Regions from separate parts of the Paenibacillus sp. FSL R10-2796 genome, predicted to be linked through region 1. Evidence: predicted binding sites of a transcription regulator. Region 1 holds the regulator's gene; each other region holds the start of a gene.
What was found. The regulator Rex, encoded in region 1, represses fermentation and respiration genes when NADH is low (regulators of the CRP and FNR family bind a similar motif). The targets are predictions, from matches to a motif close to TTGTGAAATATTTCACAA.
Positions count from the first base shown of each region.

Region 2: the regulator Rex is predicted to act here: its motif matches at 4,211-4,228, upstream of NST58_RS04030 (flavocytochrome c).
Region 3: the regulator Rex is predicted to act here: its motif matches at 5,325-5,342, upstream of NST58_RS30850 (formate/nitrite transporter family protein).

Region 1 covers NZ_CP150178.1:4,841,969-4,850,374, forward strand. Annotated here, with positions in the region: gene NST58_RS21940 (amidohydrolase) at 163-1,464, opposite strand; gene NST58_RS21945 (redox-sensing transcriptional repressor Rex) at 1,451-2,104, opposite strand; gene dinG (ATP-dependent DNA helicase DinG) at 2,235-5,096, opposite strand; gene NST58_RS21955 (hypothetical protein) at 5,223-5,864, opposite strand; gene panD (aspartate 1-decarboxylase) at 5,976-6,359, opposite strand; gene panC (pantoate--beta-alanine ligase) at 6,352-7,242, opposite strand; gene panB (3-methyl-2-oxobutanoate hydroxymethyltransferase) at 7,243-8,109, opposite strand.
Region 2 covers NZ_CP150178.1:883,269-891,674, reverse strand. Annotated here, with positions in the region: gene scfB (thioether cross-link-forming SCIFF peptide maturase) at 1-622, opposite strand, end outside; gene scfA (six-cysteine ranthipeptide SCIFF) at 745-894, opposite strand; partial or broken gene NST58_RS04045 (hypothetical protein) at 1,286-1,661, opposite strand; gene NST58_RS04040 (response regulator) at 1,714-2,496, opposite strand; gene NST58_RS04035 (histidine kinase) at 2,471-4,057, opposite strand; gene NST58_RS04030 (flavocytochrome c) at 4,330-6,120, shown strand; partial or broken gene NST58_RS04025 (IS3 family transposase) at 6,293-7,651, opposite strand; gene NST58_RS04020 (hypothetical protein) at 7,795-8,355, opposite strand.
Region 3 covers NZ_CP150178.1:6,902,383-6,910,788, reverse strand. Annotated here, with positions in the region: gene NST58_RS30860 (formate--tetrahydrofolate ligase) at 1-1,393, shown strand, start outside; gene NST58_RS30855 (FAD-dependent oxidoreductase) at 1,729-3,093, shown strand; gene NST58_RS30850 (formate/nitrite transporter family protein) at 5,446-6,273, shown strand; gene NST58_RS30845 (MFS transporter) at 6,734-7,954, shown strand; gene NST58_RS30840 (GNAT family N-acetyltransferase) at 8,023-8,406, shown strand, end outside.

The sequences.
Region 1 (8,406 bases):
CCTTTCTAGTAATATATCTTTTTTGATTATATAACACACCCGCGTGTTTATCCAAAATTTCATAATTTTCTAGGTTTCCCAGCCTTAAAAATACACAAAAGGCCGCAACTTTTGCTAAAAGCAAAAAGTCGCAGCCTATTATTTATTCGTTATTCTCCAGACTTAACGCTTCAATAAACCTTCGAAGGCTTCTTGCGCTTTACGCCGGATAGCTTCCTCATCCAGGGTTAAGCATTGTCCATGCTTGATGACCTGTTTACCATTCACCCACACATGCTCAACATCCTTAGCGCTAGCAGAGTAAACCGCATGAGACAACAGATCTGTGTGTGGCAGCAAATGCGGCTGATCGATATCAATAGCAATGAAATCTGCTTTCATCCCTACAGCAAGTCTGCCTACATTATTTAAAAAGATGGACTGCGCGCCATATTCTGTAGCCATACGCAGAGCCTCTGGAGCTGGAACAGCCGTTGGATCACCGCTGACACCCTTATGAATGAGAGCTGCAAGCCGCATCTCTTCAAACATATCCAAGTTATTGTTGCTTGCCGCGCCATCCGTGCCAAGAGACACCTTCACACCAGCTTTTAGAAGATCAGTAACCCGAGCCACTCCGCTAGCCAACTTCAAATTACTGCCCGGATTATGAGATACACCCACATTATGGCGAGCCAAGATCTCAATCTCTTCATCATTTAAATGAACACCATGTGCAACTATCGAGGGACGTGTGAACATGCCAAGCTTCTCTAAGTGAGCTACAGGACGCAACCCGTAATCCGCCACATTTTGTTCCACTTCACGTTTCGTTTCGGACATATGCGTATGCATCGGTAAATCCAGATCATGCGCTGCCTGCACGAACTTAACCAGGAAGTCCGGAGGGCAAGTATAAGGGGCGTGCGGCGAGATCATAGTAGTAATTCTGCCTTCAGCCTTTCCATGCCAGTTACGGGCAAAAGAAATCGCTTCCGCAAGCTTGTGATTCTGTACATCCTCTGGACATAACCCGATCACACCACGCATCAATACGGAACGGATACCTGATAACTCAGCTACCTCGGCTACTCGGTCCATATGATCATACATATCGAGGAAGGTCGTAGTTCCACCCTTCAGCATTTCCAATACAGATAAGGAGGTTCCCCAGTATACATCATCACCGGTGAACTTTTCCTCCATTGGCCACATCTTCTCCTGAAGCCACACTTGTAGCGCTAAATCATCTCCATATCCACGCAGCAAAGACATCGCCGCATGACCATGTGTGTTTACAAGTCCAGGCATGAACAGCAGACGGCTGCCATCAACCACTTGCACTCCAGCTTCCATCTGAGGCTCTTCTTTTCCTATGTAAGTGATTAAATCATCTTCAATAGTCATATATCCACTCAGAACCGGCTCATCCGTTCCCGGAGTCAGAAAATACCCGCCCTTAATTATCGTTTTATTGTTGTTCATGTTCGCTTTCTTCCTTTCCATCCCGCAAGTAATAAGCAAGACTTTGCAGATCAGTTGTAAAATCAGCTGCATGCACCCGGATATTCGGTGGTGTCTTCAGAATCACAGGGGCAAAGTTCAAAATCGCTTCAATCCCAGAAGAAATGAGAATATCTGCTACATTTTGAGCTTCTGAATCAGGTACGGTAATAATGGCAATGCGAATACCTTGCTCACGAATCGTGCTGCCTAGTTCATCCATCGGTTGCACAGTAAGGGAGTTGATCTTACGTCCAACCTTAGGAGCGTACGAATCAAATATAGCCGTGATTTTCATAGTATCTTTAAGATATGCATTGTAATTAGACAAGGCATGTCCGAGATTACCTGCTCCAACTAAAGCTACATTAAGCTGTTGATCCAGCTTCAGGATATGACGGATTTTCTCAATAAGATACGTTACATCATAGCCGATACCTTTTCTGCCGAAGTCACCAAAATATGCTAAATCCTTACGAATCTGTGCGGGATTAAGATCAAGCTTTTGTCCAAGTTCCTGAGAGGAAACTGTTAATATTTCGCGATTCTGGAGATCATTCAAAAAACGCAAGTACACAGGCAGTCTGCGAACAACGGCTTCTGATATTTTATCCGATTTCATATTTTTCCTCCTAAAAATAGTAATGTTCTTGTGAAAATCCATATTCAAACGTCTACCTCTCCTTATTAAGGACGGTACTGTAACACACCGCCCTTAAGGATAAGGAGGAGCTAAACTGAAGACGAGCGTTTTAAGAAGCGCCGCCATCCTCTAGCCATTCCGCTATGCGAGGGACCATTTGATCAGTAAGCATATGCTCCATTTTGGGACCAGGCAATGAATAAAGGAAATACTTCCCGTAATGAGATTCAATAACCCTTGTATCATAAACAATAACTATTCCGCGATCCTGCGCCGTGCGAACCAGTCTTCCGAATCCCTGCTTAAAACGAATAACCGCTTGAGGAACAGATAATTTCATGAACGGATTCTTCTTCTGGGCCTGTAATAACTCCGACTTCGCTTCCGCCAACGGGTGATTCGGCGGTTGAAACGGAAGTCTCACGATGGCCAGGCAAGTCAGTGCTTCACCTGGAATATCTACACCTTCCCAGAAGCTGCTCGTCCCCAGCAATACGGATGCTGCACTGTCCTGAAAGCGGCGGATCAGCTTGCTCCGGCTGCCACCTTCCACGCCTTGACCAAGCACCGTAATCTCTTGTGAGGCTAAAGCCTCTTTAAGCGGATCATATACCTGACGCAGCATTTTATAAGAAGTAAACAGAACCAGCATCCGCCCACGTGTTGTTTTAGCAGCTTCCGATAATGACTGTACGAGTGTATCGACAAATCGAGCATCGCCCACACTGCCCTTCACACTAGGAAAATCACGCGGTATAACTAACAGTGCCTGCTCGCGATACTTAAAGGGAGAAGGAAGAAGTGAGGTCATTAGACGTCCTTCTTCCGCAGCTTCGTTAAGTCCGAGATTATCAATCATAAATTGAAAAGATTTATCTACAGACAGCGTCGCCGAGGTAAGCACGATGCTTTTTTTCTTATCGAAGAACAACTCTTTAAGCTGGCTGCTAACATCCACAGGGACAGCATACATCTGCAGTGATTTGCTGCGGTAATTCCCATTTGCCTCCAGCCAATATACTACATTATCGTCATTCAGCCCCATAAAGAATCTTACTTGCTCACGGATGGAAGCCAAATCCTTAAATAAACCGCTAATATCAGTAACAAGACTGTCTGCTGAGGATTGGCTTTCCTGGTCGCGCATCTCGTTAAGCATTTTATCACCCTTACGGATGATGTCGCTTAACGTCAGATTCATAGTGTTCTCTAGTGCAACCAATTCATCCCAATCCTTCGGCTTACGGGCGGGAATCAAACGCATAACCAGTTGTCCCGCTTCCCCTGCCCCTGCATCACTGCGTTCCGGCAAAAGGCTGAACAGCTTGTCGCTGAGTGCATCCCAGGTTTCTTTGACGGTAAGCAGATCCGGGTAGATCCGATCGATGACTCCGCTCCATTCTGAAGCCTCTTCACTGCCTGACGACTGTAATATCTGGCGCAGAGCAGGAAGCTGTCCGTTTCGGCTATCTTTATACAGCCGCGATAATGTGTGTGCCACAGTGAAATGCTTCATATGCATGCCAAGATGTTTACCAGCCACATCTTCTAAATGATGTGCTTCATCAATGACAAGATGCTCGTAAGCCGGAAGCAGCTGGTGCCCAGCCTTAACATCTGCGAATAGCTTGGAGTGGTTCGTAATAACCACGTCAGCAATCCCAGCTTCATGCTTGGCCCTATGATAATAACATTTGCGGAACCAAGGACAAGAACGGCCCAGACAGGAATCGGTATCGCTTGCCACCGTCTCCCAGAAATCACCGCCCCGGCCGCTTAAATTCAGCTCTTCATCATCCCCTGATTCACTTTGAGTGAGCCATACAATCATCTGAGCGGCAGTAAGCGCATCTTCCCTTGGGCTTATAAAGTCCTTTTTATTAATTTTATGCTCAAACTTACGCAGACACAAATAATGCCCTCTTCCCTTAAAAATAGCAGCTTTAAACGGAAAAGGAACTACCTGCGTTAACAAAGGGATATCCCGCTCGCGCAATTGGTCCTGCAGATTAATGGTATGAGTGCTGACCATGACTTTTTCATTGGTGCGAACGCTTTGATAAATGGCAGGCAACAAATAACCGAGCGATTTACCGGTTCCTGTGCCCGCTTCGATCAGTAGGTGTTTGTCTTCGGCAAGTGCCGTCATCACCTCATTGATCATAATATCCTGAGCTTCCCGGCTTTCATACTGCGGTAATGTGTCTTTAAGTCGTTTGGTTACTTCGTCCATATAATCAGTAAAAGATAAATTCGCTAGCGGATTCTCAGCATGCTCATCTCTAGGTGGCGCTAACTCCGTCCAATCTCCTACTGCAAGCGCTAATTGACGATAGAAAGTCAGATCACCTTCGGGCTGTAGCGTCTCCGCTTCCCGCTCTCGCAGCAGACCATCAAAGTACCAGCCCAGATCACTATCCTCTTCGGTAAACAGCTCACAGAGTCTCTGGATCGTAAGCAGCGGCAGCTCGTAGAGCTCCTCAAGACATTTCAACAGCACTAAAGCAGTCGCAAGTGCATCACTATCTGCCTGATGCGGATGATCATGTGTCACTCCAAAATGAGCACTGACAGAGCTTAGTTGATAAGATGTGAGCGAAGGAAAGCAAATTTTCAGAAAATCAATCGTATCCAAAATCCGCCCTTGAAATGGCAAATAACCACAACGATCTAAAGCATTTTGTAAAAAATGGAAGTCGAAAGCGACATTATGCCCTACAAGCACAACATCATCCAAGAGCGGAACAAGCTCCATCATCATCTCATCCAGCTCAGGCGCATCCTTAACATCATCATCGGTAATCCCCGTCAGACCTGTTATAAAAGGAGGAATCGGCGTTCCGGGCTTGACATAGGAACCATATACCCGGGAGATGGACCGGTCTTCTTCTATAATTGCAAGGCCAACCTGGATAATTTCACCCACGGATTGGGTTCCTGTTGTTTCAAAATCAAGCACGGCAAATTTCATTATAATTCTATTCCCTTTCAATTGAGACTCTTAATCAGCATAACAGAAGTTGCGAAAAAAGGCGATGCACACCACTGGTTCAGGGGATGCATCGCTTGAATGGAAATTTCCAAAACCGTTATTCTTTTACAAAAGGGAAACCAGCTGATTTCCAAAATGCAGCTTCCCTCCACGACGGCGGCATACCTCTAAGTTAACGTTTGGTTCCGGAAGCGCAGGGTCATGCTGCAAAGCAAGATCAAACAATTCCTGCGCTTCATTGAAACGTTCCTGTGAGGCTCGTATGCACCCTAAAGCATTATAAACCATGGCTTTCAGCTTGGTTTCCCGTATCAAGCCCAGCATATGGTTCAGATGACTCCAAGCGGCCTCACCGTCACCTTCCTGCAGATAAGAGATGGCTAAATATAATCGAGCAGCCAAGCTATCCGGGTATTGCGCAATAACTTCTTTAAACTGATCAATACACTTTCCATACATCAGCAGCTTATAATACCCCTGACCTCTTACAAAGGAATCCATACACAGCTCTGGTGCTTCCTGTTCCGGCACTTCCTCTTCGACCACTGCTGTAAAATCCGCACTTTCGCGAAAGGAACTAAGCTTCTCAGCAAAAGCGAGCCATTCATCCATCACTTTGTCGCTCAGTCTATGCAGCATATTATAATTGCATAAAAGCTCGTTCCGGCGGGCACCCTCCGCTGTAGGGTAATCTGTTACGATCTCCTGAAGCACCTTGTTCATTTCAGCAAACAAATGTTGAAACATGGGCGATCCCCCCTTACTGAAGATGAAATCAGTTCAGCTTGCCTGACTTCATTTTCTGCGAGATCGGGGTCTTTCATCCCTGCCATTCATTACATGGCGTAAGTCCATACATTATGCGATTGTAGCATGCAATTCATGATCAGCCAGCTTCACTGGTTTGTTATTCTCATCCACGAATACCACCGTTGGCTTATGTGACTCCAGTTCTTCTGAGGACAACATCGCATAGGAAATGATAATTACTGTATCGCCCGGCTGAACAAGACGAGCTGCGGCACCATTAAGACAGATCACTCCGCTTCCACGCGGTCCAGGGATTACATAGGTTTCCAGTCGCGAACCATTGTTGTTATCCACAATTTGAACTTTTTCATTCTCAAGAATGTCCGCGGCTTCCATCAAGCTCTCATCAATGGTAATACTGCCCACATAGTTCAAATTCGCTTCCGTTACTGTTGCGCGGTGAATTTTGGATTTCATCATATGTCTAAACAAGTGCAGCAACCTCCTTTGGAATAAATACATTATTATCAATCAAGCGTGTTCTGCCAAACTTCACGGCGAGCGCTATAATAATTTCCCCATCCACTTCTGATAAAAGAGCTTCATCCTCTAATCCTTCAAGATCCGGGAATGTTAAGATCTCCGCGTAATCAATCAACGCTAAAGGGGAGCTGGAAATAACCGATGTCAACAATTCCCGCACTTCAGCAACGGTTGTTACTTTTCCTTCTTCAATGGACTGACGCGCTTCACGTAAGGAACGAGATAACACCAATGCCTGACTACGCTCCTCTGGAGACAAGAATACGTTACGTGAGCTGAGTGCAAGTCCATCCCCTTCACGAACGATCGGACAAGGAATAATTTCGACATTCATATTAAGATCGGACACCATTCGACGAAGCACAGCAACTTGTTGAGCATCCTTCAGCCCAAAGAAAGCATAATCCGGCTGTACGACATTGAAGAATTTATTAACTACTGTGGTTACACCATCAAAATGCCCAGGGCGGGAAGCCCCACAAAGCCGGGTAGTAAGCTCCGATACCGAGACCGTAGTCCGAGTAGGCTGCGGATACATTTCTTCCACACTGGGGATAAATACAATATCTACTCCCTCACGTTCAGCGAGTTCCAAATCACGACGCTCATCACGCGGATAGGAATCATAATCCTCGTTTGGCCCGAATTGCAAAGGATTCACAAAAATGCTCATTACCACTGTGTTGCTCATTTCTCCAGCCCGGCGAAGCAGACTGGCATGTCCGTCATGCAAGTATCCCATCGTAGGAACGAACCCAATCGGGGCGTGCCCGCCTTGTCTCATATACTCCAAAGCTTCGCGCAGCTGCTCCATGCTTCTGACGACTCTCATTTATTTCCCTTCCTTTCTTGCAGCGCCATATAAAGATTCCAAAACCGTTTCATCTGCATTAAAAACGTGACTTTCATCTGGGAAGGAACGTTCCTTCACTTCCTTCACATATTGGCTGATGCCCTCACGGATTACATTACCCACATCCGCATAGGTTTTGACAAAACGTTTCTCACGGTAAGGTGAGGCATACCGCAGCAAATCATGGAAAACCAATACCTGTCCATCACAGTAACGGCCTGCACCGATCCCAATGGTTGGGATGCTAAGCGCTTCAGAGATCGCTTGGGCTACTTCTTCCGTTACCAGCTCCAGAACGATTGCAAAAGCACCTGCGGCCTCAAGCGCCTTAGCTTCATCCATCAGGCGTTGCGCATCTTTGGCATCTTTGCCTTGAATCCGGTAGCCACCAATCATATTCACGGATTGCGGAGTAAGCCCGATATGTCCCAGTACAGGGACTCCCGCAGCTACCACCGTAGCTACAGTCTCACAAATCTCGAGTCCACCTTCCATTTTGACGGCATGAGCCCGCCCTTCCTGCATTAATCTGCGCACTCCCCGCAGAGTTTCATCTACACTTCCGTGATAAGTCATAAATGGCATATCCGCCACGATAAAGGTGCTTTGTGCTCCTCGGGTTACCGAGCGGGTATGGTACACCATATCTTCAATCGTTACCGGTAAAGTTGTATCGTATCCAAGGACTACATTCCCAAGAGAGTCACCAACCAAAATAAGGTCGATACCTGCTTCTTCTGCAAGAACTGCAGACGGATAATCATAAGCGGTCAGCATGCTCAGTGGCACACCTTCTGCTTTCATTTTTTTCATTTTTACAATATTTAGCGCTTGTTTGTTTGCCATTTCTCTTTTCGTCCTCCTTTTTTAAGTAACCTGCCCGTAAAAATCGCAACAAAAAAACCTTTTAGCAATCATTTGCTAAAAAGGTCCGAAGGGCAAAAAAGAGTCACTTGCGATCGTCCCTTCTGTCTCGGTCCTTACGGCTCAGAGCAGAATCCAACGTAACCGTCAAACGCAGTTATGAAGGTATTTCCAATAATAAAAATATAAAAAAGTTCTTCAGTTCAAGAGTACAGTTCGTTAAACGATACCGCCTCCGACCCATAGTATAACAAAAAAAGCTCGGAATTACACGAAAAA
Region 2 (8,406 bases), 3.3 Mb from region 1:
CCTGATTTAAAAACTCAGTGACCTCATCGTTCAGCAGCATCCCGTTCGTCGTGAAGGTGAAGCGGAACTTCTTTTTGTATTCTTGTTCTTTGCTTCTTGCATAAGCTACGATCTGTTTAACCACTTTCCAAGCCAAGAGCGGTTCCCCGCCGAAAAAGTCGATGTCAAGATTACGATGATGACCCGAATTTCCAAGCAGGTAATCGATAGCTTTTTGTCCAACCTCATAGCTCATGATTGCTCGATCTCCGTTGTATTTCCCCTGGCTAGCGAAGCAATAGTCGCATGACAAATTACAGGTATGCGCAACATTGAGGCAGAGTGCCTTAACATAAGTTTTCCGTTTTTTTAAATCGAGCGAGAGGTTCTCATACTCATCTTTTGTAAAGAGCTGTCCATCATTTATAAGCTCCTCGATATCCGCGATGGTTTCTCGAATGTCGCTCTCGGAAATGCTGGAATCATCTTTATATTTATCCAACAGCGTTGTCACGATTTTGTCGACAGAAGTTTTCTCATAAAGCGCTATAATTTCATATGCTAGGTCATCAACAACATGCACCGAGCCACTATAGGTATCGAGCACGATATTGTATCCGTTTAGTTTATATTGATGAATCATACTTACTAATCAAGCTCCTTTTGCACACAAGTAGAAACGGCTTCGCCATCCTTTAGGGATAGTATCCATTTCTTAAAAATAGCCGCCCATCAGCAGAGCAATGGGCGGTAAAATTCCGAATCCTATCTGTTCATTGCATTTTCACACTTCTGGTTTGCAACGCCGCAGGAAGTTTTACAAGCGGACTGGCAAGAGGTCTGGCATGCGCCGCATCCGCCGTGTTTTGCGGTATCCATCAGTTTGCGGGTGCTCAGTGTTACGATTCTTTTCACGATAAATAACTCCTTCTGTAATTTCTTGTGATCACTTTCGCTTAATTTCCATGGAACATCGTAGCAACATCACGCAGGTACGTCTATGATGCCTGTCACCTAGCAGAGCAGAGAGGGGTTAAACATAAGCATCAACACTAATTTTCGTGCAGTCTTTCATGCTTGTGATCGTAGGATGCGGTAGCGGGAACCAGAGTCAGTGCAATACTAAAAAAGTGAAACAAAAAAGAGACGGCAATGAAGCCATCTCTTTAACAATGATTTTTTCTCATACTTGTCCGTAAAGTCCAATAAATATAAGGATCTCATAGCACTGTATCCTTCCTTACCAGTAGAGCGACACTCTCCACATGCGTGGGTGGACAATGTGAACAAACTTATATGAGGAGTCCTAAGACACTTCCGGACAGTTTATCTGCTCTTGACGGCTTAGTTCATAAAAATATTGCACAATTGGATGCTTTAACTTCATCTTCTCGCTCATGTTTAAAATCCGCTTTTCCCCAACTCGTCTGTCCACTAAGGCTAGAATATTCTATAAGATATCGTCGCTTTCTAAGCTCTCCTCTATGGAAATAGATAAATACTTAGTAGCTATAACAATAAAGTTCGATTTACTTAATGATGTCTGAGCTGACAAAAGCTCCTTTGCAAGTTCTGATATTTTCTGCTTCTTGCAATGACTATTAGACGATCCTCCGGGATGATCCCTTACTAACTTTTCTAACCGCTTCAATTTCTTCATGGTTGTTAAGAATTTGAAGATCTGAACCGAGCATAACATCTATGGCGTGCTGCAGAGGGACGAGAATGGCCCTCCTATCCATAACCGAACGGATGCTTTTTGTACTCTAAGGGGCTTGAGCCGACTCTATTTTTGAACACACGACTAAAATAGTACTGGCTCTTATACCCTACCTTCACGGCCAGATCCCCGATTTTGATATTCGGCATTACGTCATCCAGAATCTCCTTCGCCTTCGATATCCGAAGCTCAGTGACATAGTCAAGGAATGAAGCACCGATTTCTTGCTTCATACGCTTGCTAAGATAGGTTTGGTTGATATGAAATAGTGCTGCTACTCGAGTAATAGACAGCTCCGGATCCTGATAATGACTGTCAATATACTCGGTCACTTTTTGGATAAGCACTGTTCCATCCCCTGTATACCCGGGAAGCTCCCGCTCCTTATCCACCCTGCCTTCATGTGAATGCAAAGGATATTTTACCTGAAGATGCTCATCGATCCGATGAAGCAGCTTGTTCAGATCACTCTTCGGCACAGGTTTCAATACATAATCGAATGCTTGCAGTTGCACGGCTTGACGCGCATATTCAAAGTTATCGTACCCGCTGATGATGACAACCAGAACCGACGGGCAGCGTTCGCGCAATATGTTCATCAGATCGAGCCCATTCATATTCGGCATGTTGATGTCCACAAGACATACATGTGGTGGGGCTTCCTCCACCATATTCAATGCTTCGTTTGCACTTTTCGCTTCTCCTGCAACCTCAAAAAGATACGGACTCTCCTCAATGTATTGTCGCAAGCCTTTGCGAATGATCGTTTCATCATCGACGATGACAATCTTCCACATCTTCATTCCACTCCCCGTCCAAAGGTATTCGAATGACCATAACGGTAATGCCATCTTCGCTCTTCACTGCAAGGCCATATGGCACTCCGTAAGCTAGTCGAATGCGATGGTTTACACTGTATAGCCCAAAGCCTGTGGCAGAACGATCATATGTATCATCAAGAAGGGCTTGATTTATCTGCTCAAGCTTCTCTTCCGGAATCATAACCCCATTATTTTCAACCTTAATGACCAAATAATCGGCCTGTTGATATGCTGTAATCGAAATTTTGCACTTTTGATCCCCAAGTGGCTTAATCCCGTGATAAATCGCATTTTCCACCAAAGGCTGCAGCATGAAGCGAACGACTTGGCACTGAGCAAGCTTTTCATCATATCGAAGCTCGTAGTCCAGAATCTCCTCATATCGCACACCTTGAATATGAAGATAACTCTCGACATGGTACAACTCCTGATCAAGAAGAATGTAGGGACTGCCTGTGCCAAGCCCTAATCGGAAATACGCGCTAAGCGCTTCCACCATCTCCACCACATTGTCTGCTCCATGTTCCGTTGCCATCCACTGGATCGTATCCAATGTGTTGTATAAAAAGTGCGGCTTGATCTGCTCATGAATCAGTCTGAGTTCCATCTCCTTTCGGTCCTGCTCCACAGCGTATAATTGAACAAGCATGTCATTGAAGCTTCGTCCAAGATCGCCGATCTCATCCGAGCGCGTAACATCTGCTCGTATGGTTTGGTTGCCGTTCTGCACATTTTCCATTACCTGGCGAAGCGACTGAATTGGACGAATAATGGAAGAAGCAAGCAGCACCAGAAAGACGATAAACGCACTACCGATAAGAACGCCTACCAGCAATGCAGTCCGCTGGGTTTTGATCACCGCTAACGATAGACTTGAATTCGGTACTTTTAGTACTAACTTCCAGCCTTCCACATTTTGAATTGGAGCCTCAAATACACTCATGTTCTTCTTATCTGCTGTATCCTCCGCTCCATCTTCTTCACCCAGCTCTCTGCAATCGACGATAAGCTGGCCTGACTGGTCATATAGCATTACATCTTGAGCAATCTCCCTCATCTTCTTGACGGAGACGGCTGCGGCAATATAAGCTACCTCATCATTCACCGATGGATTCACGCGATAAAGAATGACGACGATTTCGGCTGCATTCGCTTTGGATACGATCGGATTGCTTACCACATAATTGGAATCTGAATTCAGCAGTTTTCGATAGTAGGGTCGGTTTAGTATCGAAAAAGGCTTGTCCCTTGCTGACCAGGAATTTCCGTGAATATCCACCACGCGTATGGATTCGTACTCTACTTTCTTCTTCGCCTCGAACTTATCGAACTCTTGCAGCAATTCATCTCGTGTCCACTGATGGTCCGAAGCTAGAGAAGCAAGCATGTCTATCTCTCCAATGCGCTGATTAAACCAATAATCAATCTGGTCGCTGCGTGCAGTAACCACTTGCTGCGTTAAGTTCTTATTCAAAGGGACAACCGTATGGTTCATCTCCAAATATATTGTTACAAGCAATGCAACGAACAGCAGCAAGAAGCAGCCTCCTGCGATTAACGTAATTTTTAAGTGAATTGATTTCATTGTAATCATAGCCCTTCACAATATCCGTTTCTTACATGCCCGAAAAAGACAAAAAAACACTAATCTGTGCAAATACATAATGCTGTACTAAATCTATAATAGGTCTTGTGCATATTTTCACATGAAATAACATTCATGTCTAGGCTAGAGATAAAGGATTTGCCTAGCAAATCTTCCTCTCCCTAGTGTATGTAACCAATCCACAACAGAATGAAGGAGATATTATGCGAACTCACACGAAAAAGCTGTTATCTATTCTACTAGTCCTCAGTCTTATGTTCACGCTTGCTGCTTGCGGCAGTAAAGATGCAGAGCCCGCTGCAGATGCAAACGGAGTTCAAGTCTTTGAAGGAGTTGGGCAAGGTAAACATGGCGATATTAAAGTACAAGTCTCCTTATTAGATAACAAGATCACTGACATTAAAGTGACAGAGCATAAGGAAAATGAAGTACTTGCAGAACCTGTTTATACACAGCTCAAGCAAGATGTCATGGCAACTAACAGCGCAAAAGTTGATGCCATTAGCGGATCTACAGTTACAAGCAAAGGATATCTCGAAGCCATTCAAGATGCAATTACGAAGTCTGGACTTACCCTTGTCGCTGGCGCTGCAGTCAGTGGAAGCAAAGACAAAGAAGAAGTCGAGCAAACCTATGATGTTGTCGTCATCGGTGCCGGGGGTGCTGGCTTTAGTGCGGCTATCGAAGCGAAGAGCGCTGGAGCTAATGTAGTTCTGCTCGAGAAAATGCCAGCTGTTGGCGGCAACACATTGATCTCCGGTGGTGAGATGAATGCGCCTGACAACTGGGTTGAACGTGCTCTTGGCATCACAGATGACACGGCTGACTTGTTCTATAATGATACGATGAAAGGCGGAGACAACCTCGGGGATCCAAAGATGGTTCGTATTCTTGCCGACAATGCTCTAGCATCTGCCGAATGGCTGCGCGATGATATCAAGGTAGAGTTCTTACCTGATCATCTGTTCCAATTTGGTGGCCATTCCAGAAAACGTGCGTTGATTCCTGTAGGTCATACAGGTGTTGAATTGATTACTAAGTTAAAAGCCAAAACAGACGCTGATCAAATCACGATCAAAACGAATATGAAAGCCGAAACCTTGCTGAAGGACGAAAGCGGCAAAGTAACAGGTGTAACTGCGACTTCGGGTACTGGCGACAAGATCACATTCCATGCGAACAAAGGCGTCATCATCACTACCGGTGGTTTTGGATCCAATGTAGAGATGCGTAAGAAGTATAACCCTACAATGGATGAAAAATATATGACTACCGATACACCAGGATCTACAGGTGACGGTATCGTTATGGCAGAAACGATTGGCGCCAAACTGACAAACATGGAGAGTATTCAAACGTATCCAATCTGTAATCCTGAGACAGGTGTTATTTCCCTGGTTGCAGACTCCCGCTTCGATGGTGCGATCCTGATTAACCAAGAAGGCAAGCGCTTCGTTGAGGAATTAGAACGTCGTGACGTTATTTCTAAAGCAATTCTTGCCCAAACGGGTGGATATACGTATCAATTATGGAATCAAGGCATTGAGGATATTGGTAAAACGATCGAAGTTCATCAAGACGAATACGATCAACTCGTTAAACAAGGCTTGCTCTTTAAAGCCGATACGATTGAAGAGGCGGCTGATTTCTTTAAAATTGACGTGAACACTTTGAAAGAAACGATTAATAAAGTAAATGATTATGCGAAAACAGGTAAAGACCTTGATTTCAAACATCGCGGTGGATTGAAATCTCTTGAAAAAGGCCCTTACTACATCGAAAAAGCTGTACCCTCCGTTCACCATACAATGGGCGGCTTGGTGATCGACGAGAAGACTCGCGTTTTGAATGAAAAAGGCGAAGTCATCCCTGGGTTGTTCGCTGCAGGTGAAGTAACAGGGGTCATTCATGGTACAAACCGTCTTGGCGGTAATGCCATCGCTGATATCTTCACATTCGGCCGGATTGCAGGCCAACAAGTTGTAGCAGAGTAATCTTATTTTTTGTGTAACTGCTCTATTAATAAGTTAGCCTTAAAAACGTGCAAGATAACTTGTAGAGTGCCGGTTGACTGCTAACTTTCAAGCTGCCCTCTATGACATAGCAAACCGCCCTGTTCGCAACATTGCGAATGAAGTGCCCCCTTAAAGTTAGACAGGTATATAATTAAGCGACTTGTTGGGCCTGAGTTCGGTACTGTACCGGACTCAGGCCTTTTAGTTTTGCCTTAATTCGCTTGTTGTTGTAATAATCGATGTATTTTGATAGCTCTTGTTTGAAATGTGTGATACTTTCGAATTCCTTTAAATATAGAAATTCAGATTTCATGATACCAAAAGAAGTTCTCAATGACGGCGTTGTCGTAGCAATTACCTTTACGGGACATACTTTGCTTGATATCTCGTTCTTCAAGGGCATGACGATACTGCTTCATCTGATAGTGCCAGCCTTGGTCAGAATGAATAAGGAGGTTATCTTCATCGGTTAATCGACGGAATGCTTGATCTAACATCGTTGAAACAAGCGAGTAGACCGGCCTTGAACCGATTGTATACGTAATAATCTCACCATTATATAGATCTAGAATTGGAGATAAGTACAGCTTTTCTCCAAATAATTTGAACTCTGTAATATCCGTAACCCACTTCTCATTTGGATTCTCAGCGTGGAAGTTACGTTCTAATATGTTCGGTGCGAGTTTGCCAATCGTCCCTTTATAGGAACGATATTTCTTCATACGTACCACACACTTTAAACCCAATACCTTCATCAGGCGTTGTACCTTTTTATGATTCACATGGTGTCCTCGATTCACTAACTCGTCACGAATACGACGATAACCATAACGACCCTCATGCTCCTCGTAAATCGCTTGAATAACGTCTTTTAGCTCCTTATCTCTATCGGGCATACCAAACGTTTTTACCACGAAATAATACGTACTACGAGGGATATCTGCTAGCTGCAGGAGTGCTTTCACCGAAAATTCGTTCCTTAGTTCATAGACTACTCGTGCTTTGTCTTGTTTGGTGATTTTTCCTTGTTTTGAACTAAGGCATTCAACTTTTTTAAATATGCATCTTCCATTCTCAAACGCTCTACCTCTGCTTGTAATGCCTCAACAGACCCTTCTTTTAACGTTTGAATCTTTCGTTTATTAGGTTCTTTTTTCATGGATGGACGCCCCTTCTTCTTTGGTTGTAGGGCGTCCATTCCATGTAACTCTAAGCTTCTATGCCAGCTTAAAATGGTACTATGACTCGCAATATTAAATATCGCAGCCGTTTCTCTAACAGACGTCCCGAATTCGTTCATATAATTAAGTACGTCTAGTTTAATCTGTGCAGGATATGATGTATAGCCCTTTTTAAAAGCTTCTTCACCATGATGCTCATATTGACTAATCCAGTTTGAAAAGACAGAATGGTGAATCCCGATTGATTTTGCAATGGTTTTCAAGCTCTCGGATCCCTTTTTATAACGCATAATAGCTTGGATTTTTTCGTCTGTACTGTACCTGGTCATAAAAAAACTGCACCTCCAAATGTTAGTTATGTCTAACAATTGGGGTGCAGTTCATAATTAGGCGGTCAATTTTGAACTATCGTGTCCCATTAGCGTAATAGTTCTTTTTAATTTGTGATTGAGCTATAAATTCTTTTGCCTAATTACTTTAAACTTAACTTATTTAATATCTCTATAAATTGACTTTTAGTTTCAGGCTTCTTATCATTTTTTGTGAAGTTTAACATATAAATAGCCTTTCCTTTTATAGGTAGTGATGCATAATAAATATCATGTGTTCCTGTAATACCTGAGGCAGCAGAACCATTATCGGAATCTAATGTAATTAATCTAGATTTACCCAAAGGTAGATCAATATATTCATCATTAGTTACACTACTATGATTAGGCATTTGTGTTAGAAAATTAAAGTTATCCATGTAGTTAATTGCACTAACTGTTCCTCTATTCTCGTCGTTTTCATCTAAAAAATTATATACAACAGTTTCACTTTTATCAAGCTTCCAATCTTTAGGTAACACAATATTTAACAATGTTAAACTATCTTGATTGTTTACAATCTCGTTAGAAGACTCTCCATTATTTTGTTTTGCTTGGTTGGTTGAGGTTGATATTCCTTCCCGCTGCAGAGCTTCGACATTAGAACAAGCCGAACAGATCAGCATAAAAATTAAAAGGCATGAGCTAATAGCTTTGTTTCTCATAAATACCTCCTGTATTTGTTATTATTGCTTTAGACTATATATACGCTTATA
Region 3 (8,406 bases), 2.1 Mb from region 1:
ACGTGAGCCCTCGCTTGGACCTTGCTTAGGGATGAAGGGCGGTGCAACAGGCGGCGGGAAGTCGCAGATTGTTCCGGCTGATGAGATTAATTTGCACTTTACCGGTGACATTCATGCGGTAACTTCTGCGCATAATTTATTGTCCGCAATGATTGACAATCATATCTTCCAAGGCAATGAGCTGAGACTGGATCCGCAGCGTATCGTTTGGAAACGTGTCATGGATATGAACGACCGCAGCCTGCGCAGTATTGTGACTGGGCTCGGGGACGGAAATGGAGCGGTACGGGAAAGTGGCTTTCAGATTACAACGGCTTCTGAGATTATGGCTGTGTTATGCTTATGCGATAACCTTATTGATCTCAAGAAGCGTTTAAACCGTATTCTGATTGGATATGACCAAGAGGGACAACCGGTAACAGCCGAGCAAATCGGGGCCGTTGAAGCGATGACAGCGCTGCTTAAGGAAGCAGTTAAGCCAAACTTGGTACAGACTCTGGAAGGTACGCCTGTTATTGTACACGGGGGGCCGTTTGCGAATATCGCTCATGGCTGCAGCAGTGTTATTGGCACTCGTTATGCCCTTAAGCTGGGAGATGTTGTGGTCACCGAAGCAGGCTTCGGAGCGGATCTTGGTGCAGAGAAATTCATGGATATCAAATGCCAACAGGCCGGGTTAAACCCTTCTGCTGCTGTTCTTGTCGTAACTGTTAAGTCCTTAAAATATAACGGTGGTGTGCCTAAAGGTGAGCTTCTAACCGAGAATCGGACGGCGCTTCGCGCGGGATTGGTGAACTTAGAACGTCATGTAGAGAATCTCGGTAAATTTGGAGTCCCTGTTTTAGTTGCCATAAATCATTTTGAAGGGGACAGTGAGGGCGAGATTAATGATGTATTGGAGGCCTGCCGCAATTTAAACGTGCCAGCTGCGATCTCAAAAGTATGGGCGGAAGGTAGTGCAGGTGGACAGGAATTGGCTTCTGAACTGAACAAGCTCTTGGACAATAGTGGCCCGAGCCAGTTTGCTCCTCTGTATGAGAAGGATCTCGACATTTCATCCAAAATCAACAAAATTGTCCGTGAGATCTACCGCGGGGCAGAAGTGAACTTTTCTCCGGCGGCTAAGCGGAGTCTGGCGGTTATCGAGCGGCTTGGGCTAAATGATCTTCAAGTATGTTTGGCGAAGACGCCTTATTCCTTCTCCGACCAGCCTAGACTCCTCGGAGCACCGGAAGGCTTTACGATTGGTGTCCGAGATATTACCCTTTCGCTTGGTGCAGGTTTTGCGGTAGTTATTACAGGCAACATCGTTACGATGCCAGGTCTGCCAGCTAAGCCAGCCGCTGAGGGACTATGGATGGATGAGGACGGAGAGATTCACGGTTTGGTGTAAAAGTGTTTTAATAAAAGGCTTCTCCTTGTTGGTATTAGAGGGGAGGCCTTTTTTTATGCTTCCTTTGGATTCCTGCAAATACGGATCATAATGTACCTCCCACGTGGCAAAGCTAACGGAGTCGCATTCGGCAGCAGTGGCGGAAAAAAACTTAAAATTGTGAACAATATGAGGATATAGGTAAAAAAGACTTGTAATGTGATAAATATCACAATATAATCAGTTTATAAAGTGAAATAAATCACAACTAACCCATTGTTGATCAGATTCCATCATTGATCGGTCATGCAAGTCAAATATATAACCCGATTGTCCATTTGAAGGAGGAAGAAATAATGAAAGTAGCTGTCATTGGATGTACCCATGCCGGAACCGCCGCAATTGTGAATACTGCTCAGCTTTACCCGGATGCCGAGATTACTGTATATGAGCGTAATGATAATATTTCCTTCTTATCCTGTGGGATTGCCTTGTATGTAGGTGGAGTGGTTAAAGACCCAGAGGGGCTATTCTATTCTTCACCAGAAAAGCTTGCAGAGCTTGGCGTAAAGACCAATATGCGTCATGAAGTAACTGCAGTGGATACGAAGTCCAAAACATTGCGTGTACGCAATCTGGAGACAGGTCACGAGTTCGCTGACACCTACGATAAGCTGATTATGACTACAGGTTCATGGCCGATTGTGCCGAAGCTTGAAGGATTTGAACTCGAGGGGATTTTACTTTCCAAGAACTATGATCATTCCAACACTATTATAGAAAAAGCTAAACAAGCGAATAAAATCACCGTCGTCGGTGCTGGATATATCGGCGTTGAACTGGTGGAAGCTTTTCAAATGAATGGCAAGCAAGTTACGCTAATTGATGGTGAAGATCGCATTCTGAGTAAATATCTGGACCAGGAATTTACTGCACCGATCGAACAATCTTTTCAGGATCATGGGATTAAATTGGCACTGAATGAGAAGGTTAGCTCTTTTGCAGGCAAAGACGGTAAGGTAACAAAGGTTATTACAAGCAAAGGTGAGCATGAGACAGATCTGGTCATTCTCTGCATTGGTTTCCGTCCTAATACTGAACTCTTAAAAGGTCAAGTCGATATGCTGCCTAATGGTGCCATTGTAGTCAATAACTATATGCAGACTAGCTGCCCGGATGTATATGCCGCTGGCGACAGCTGTGCGATTCATTACAACCCTACAGGCAAACACGCCTATATCCCACTGGCAACCAATGCCGTACGGATGGGAACCTTAGTTGCGCGCAACTTGGTAACAGAGACCATTCCTTATATGGGTACACAAGGAACTTCGGGCATTAAGATTTATGAAGACAATATCGCTGCAACAGGGCTTACTGAAGAAGGAGCTAAGGCTGAAGGAATGGACGTAGAAACCGCCATGATTATTGATAACTACCGTCCAGAATTTATGCCCACCTTTGAGCAGGTTCAGTTAAAAGTAGTGTTTGATCGCGCCACACGCCGTATTCTCGGGGCTCAAATTATGTCCAAGATGGATCTGACGCAATCGATTAACACAGTGTCTGTATGTATTCAAAATCATATGACAATCAACCAACTAGCCTTTATCGATTTCTTCTTCCAACCGCATTACAACAAACCTTGGAACTTCCTGAATACAGTAGGTCTTCAAGCGCTGCCGACAACAGTACCAAGCAAAGAGGCTGTAACGGTTTAAAAAGGGACGTTGTTCCTGAGTGATTTATCGAAGAATAAGACAGCCTTGTAAAGCTAGAGAAGCAGTGATCCTCCTGTTACGGGAGGATCACTGCTTTTTTTTGTTAGGTGCAGAATGATTAGCTGCATGGGTAGGTGCAATCCAATGGCTTCGGTGATGGTAGCAAGCCAAATGTGCTCGAAAGTTACGACTAGGGTCAACTGTGTCCGATCGTGCTGAGTCATCGCCTTCTGCAGAAGCTTCCGGACTCAGGAGCTCTGTATAAGGTCAACTGAGTCCGATCGTGCTGAGTCATCGCCCTCCGCAGAAGCTTTCGGACTCAGAAGCCGCTAATTAGCAAATAATCGCCGTTTGAGCGTGGTTTCGGACTCCAATGCAGCTATTACATAGAATGAGTTACAACTAGTGTGTTTTTCGTGCTAATAGCGACCATGGGGTCCGATAGCGAGCCAAATTTGCTCAAAAGCTCTGTATAAGGTCATCTGAGTCCGATCGTGCTGAGTCATCGCCCTCCGCAGAAGCTTTCGGACTCAGAAGGCGCTATTTAGCAATTAATCACCTTTTGAGCGTGGTTTCGGACTCCAATGCAGCTATTGCATAGAATGGGGGACAACTAGTGTGTTTTTCGTGCCAATAGCGACTATAGGGTCCGATAGCGAGCCAAATGTGCTCAAAAGCTACGTATAAGGTCAACTGAGTCCGATCGTGCTGAGTTATCGCCCTCCGCAGAAGCTTTCGGACTCAGAAGGCGCTAATTAGCAAATAATCGCCGTTTGAGCGTGGTTTCGGACTCCAATGCAGCTATTACATAGAACGAGGTACAACTAGTGTGTTTTTGGTGCCAATAGCGACTATGGGGTCCGATGGCAAGCCAAATGTACTCAAAAGTTACGAATAGGGTCAACTGAGTCCGATCGTGCTGAGTCACCGCCCTCCGCAGAATTTATCGGACTCAGAAGCCGCTATATAGCAAATAATCGCCGTTTGAGCGTGATTTCGGACTCCAGTGCAGCTATTACATAGAATGAGGTACAACTAGTGTGTTTTTCGTGCTAATAGCGACCATGGGGTCCGATGACAAGCCAAATGTGCTCGAAAGTTGCGATTAGGGTCAACTGAGTCCGATCATGCTGAGAAACCGCCCACCTCAGAATTTTCCGGACTCAGAAGCCGCTATTTAGCAAATAATCGCCGTTTGAGCGTGATTTCGGACTCCAGTGCAGCTATTACATAGAACGAGTTAAAACTAGTGTGTTTTTGGTGCCAATAGCGACTATGGGGTCCGATAGCAAGCCAAATGTGCTCGAAAGCTACGAATAGGGTCAACTGAGTCCGATCATGCTGAGAAACCGCCCACCTCAGAATTTTCCGGACTCAGAAGCCGCTATTTAGCAATTAATCGCCGTTTGAGCGTGATTTCGGACTCCAGTGCAGCTATTACATAGAACGAGGTACAACTAGTGTGTTTTTGGTGCTAATAGCGACTATGGGGTCCGATAGCGAGCCAATTGTGCTCGAAAGTTACGATTAGGGTCAACTGGGTCCGATCGTGCTGAGACATCGCCCCCCGCAGAAGCTTTCGGACTCAGAAGCCGCTAATTAGCAAATAATCGCCGTTTGAGCGTGGTTTCGGACTCCAGTGCAGCTATTACATAGAACGAGTTAAAACTAGTGTGTTTTTGGTGCCAATAGCGACTATGGGGTCCGATAGCAAGCCAAATGTGCTCGAAAGCTACAAATAGGGTCAACTGAGTCCGATCATGCTGAGAAACCGCCCACCTCAGAATTATCCGGACTCAGAAGCCGCTATTTAGCAATTAATCGCCGTTTGAGCGTGATTTCGGACTCCAGTGCAGCTATTACATAGAACGAGGTACAACTAGTGTGTTTTTGGTGCTAATAGCGACTATGGGGTCCGATAGCGAGTCAAATGTGCTCGAAAGTTACAAATAAGGTTATCTGAGTCCGATGTCCGGGTGTGGGCCAAATATGCTCAAAAGCTAAGATTAGAGTCATCCGAGTCCGATAGAATGCCGATAGTGAAGTATGACGATAGTGAGGTATGACTCCAGTTAGGTATAGCTCCAGTGAGATATAGCTGCATATAGGGTCAACGGTGTCCGATAGCTGCTGCGTACGCTCAAATGTAATCCAACGAAACAAGATATGCTGGCTTAGTAGGCCAGTCGCAAACTTCTATTTGTGCACAGGTCGCAGTAAATTTGACATGTCAGTGAAAACTTTCACTTAGTTTTCTCAAAGTGATAATTATCACGTTAATGTGTTTTACGACACGCTACAATGGTCATAAAGGAACAAATTTGAAGTAAATAGATGAAGGGGATAGGAACCATGGCTTATAGCAAACCGCAGCAAATTGCCGAAGTAACTGTAGAGAACGGCATAAAAAAAGCTCATAATCCGCTAAGTACCGTACTTATTCTGGGCTTTTTGGGAGGAGCGTTTATTGCGCTCGGGTTTTTATTAGATATTCGCGTCATTGCTGGCGCACCACAGGAATGGGGTTCCATTGCTAACTTTATCGGAGCCGCAGTCTTCCCCGTTGGGCTGATCATGGTACTCCTTGCAGGTGGAGAACTGCTGACAGGGAATATGATGGCCGTGCCGCTCGCTTTTATGGCTAAGAAGATTTCTTTCTGGGAAGTTGTGAAGAATCTTTTGCTCATTACGATTAGTAATCTGGCAGGGGCATTATTTGTAGCTTATTTCTTCGGTCATGTGGTGGGTTTAACTTCAGAGGGTGTGTATTTAGAAAAATTGGTGGATATGGCTGGTCATAAAATCGATGCAGAATTCTTTCCGGCATTTGTTTCGGGTATCGGCTGTAACTGGCTCGTTGCGCTGGCCGTATGGCTCTCCTATGGAGCAGATAACTTCAGCGGCAAAATCCTTGGTATTTGGTTCCCGACGATGGCCTTTGTTGCGATAGGATTCCAGCACGTTGTAGCTAACATGTTCCTAATTCCAGCAGCTATTTTTGAAGGTTATTATTCATGGGGGCAATACTTCACTAACTTTGTTCCCGTCTGGCTCGGCAATCTAACGGGTGGAGCAATATTTGTCGCAGCTGCCTATTGGATGGCATACTTGCGTAAAGCACCTACGGCTATTCAATCCGTAGATAGCATGTCCGGCAGCAGTGTCAAAAAACACGCTTAAGCTCGTCTTATAGAGCACTCCATAGAACATTCAAGGTCTGCCTTATTGGTGGCGTTAATGTTTTAGGGGTGCTTTTTGTTATGTAGACACAAAAAAATCCGCCGTGATATATCCGCGCTCGGGGGAACGAAATCGGATCACGGCGAATTTTGAAGGGGGAGTGTTTCTAGGCTCTATTACCCCGTCTTTCTAAAAGCGAATCAGTTTCTTCTTGTTTAGTTTGCTTTACGGACGACAGCCACGGCTTTAAAATAAGAATAGATATTAGAACTAGGGAGGACTGCGGACGTGAACCCCAAGGGAGACGGGATATTTCATGCGATATGTGCGTCTTATCCTCTAGATTTCATGTATACTTTATCACGATAAAACGTCAATGTGTATGCTTGCTCATAGCCCTGTTTTGGGATGATACTGGATGAATTAATGACACATATATAACAGGGGATGTACACTACTTATGAAGTTTTTACAGGCATATCCAAAAGAAGTGAAAATATTTCTAATTGCCAGCCTAATTAACGCAACAGGTAGTGCGCTGATGTGGCCGCTCGTTACGATGTATGTATTTGATGAGCTTGGACGCAGCATGTCAGATGCTGGACTGGTGATTCTTATTCAATCGGTTGGTGGGATCGTGGGTCAACTACTCGGGGGCTCACTCTATCATAAGGTAGGCGTTAACCGGCTGATTGTCGGAGCGCTCGCCATGAATGCTTTGGCACTGTTCACCTTGCCGGCAGCTAGTAACAACTGGACGTTATTTATGGTAGCAATGGGACTGGTAGGATTATTTAATTCCTTATCATTACCTGCCATTCAGGCATTTATCGGCTTTCGTTTCACGAAGCAACGTGGTGAGCTGTTTAATGTTATTTATGTCGCCAATAATATTGGTGTAGCACTGGGGACGGCATTAAGTGGTTTTTTGGCCGATATTTCCTATATGCTAAGCTTTGTAATGAATGGTGTAACTTCGGCGGTATTTGCGGGTTTCTTTTTTATATATCTGAAGAAAATCGGTGGAGAACCTGCGCATGAGGTAATGGGGCATCAGAAGAATGAACCAGAGAAACAATCCACGTGGAAGCTAATGGGGCATACTCGTATTTATCTTTATATGGGGATCGGTTCTTTGTTCCTGCTTCTCGGTAACTCTATCTGGAATACAGGGGTATCTCCGTTCATTATTTCAGAGGGCTGGCCTAAGAAAACTTATGGTTTTCTCTGGACACTGAACGGTATTTTGATTTTTGCAGCTCAGCCATTGGTAACAATGATTAAGCGCTGGTTCGCGTCTACCTCAACGGCGCAAATGACTGCAAGTGCCCTGTTTTATTTGGGTGGCTATGCGTTTCTTTTGTGGATGCCTAATTATCCTGGCTTAGTGCTCGGAATGGTGCTTGCTACACTGGGAGAAATGCTGATTTCTCCAGCGATGCCATCCTTTATCTCGGATCATGCGGGGCGCAGCGCACCATTTTATTTGGGACTAAGCGGAGGGATAGGTGCAGTCGGGAGAGTCATTGGCCCTTACTTCATGGGCAGACTGTATGATAGCGGTGGTTTGGCACCGACAGCCTGGCTGGCCTGTGCGATGGCGCTGCTGTCTGTAGGATTTTTCGTCATCCATGCTTTAGTCAATCGTAAAGGCCATTCGTTAGAGCGGTCCGTAAGATAACTATACACAGTGGATTCCAACATCTGCTGTGAATTCTATAGAGGTGCAAGGCAAGGGGTGTACATCTTATGAAACAAATCAACAAGGCAAGGTTAACTATTAGACCCTCAGAGATTAAAGACGTGCGAGAACTGATTGATCTGGACCATCTAATTTGGACAGAGGACACTAGCCCGGGACCTATGTTGTGGCGCTCACAAGAAGATTTCTTACTGAATGCTCCCCCGGGCTCTCAGCTCGTAGCGCTGCAAGATGACAAGCTATGTGGATATGTCGGGTTTGGCTGCCCTAGTAGAATGGAGAGCAACCGGCATGTGTGCGAGGTTAATATTGCTGTTCATCCGAACTATCAACGTTTAGGCATTGGCCGGCAGCTCATGGAAGCCATTAAGGAACATGCTGCGGCGCATGCTATTCGTAAGCTTCGCCTGCGTGTATTATCCTGTAATGAA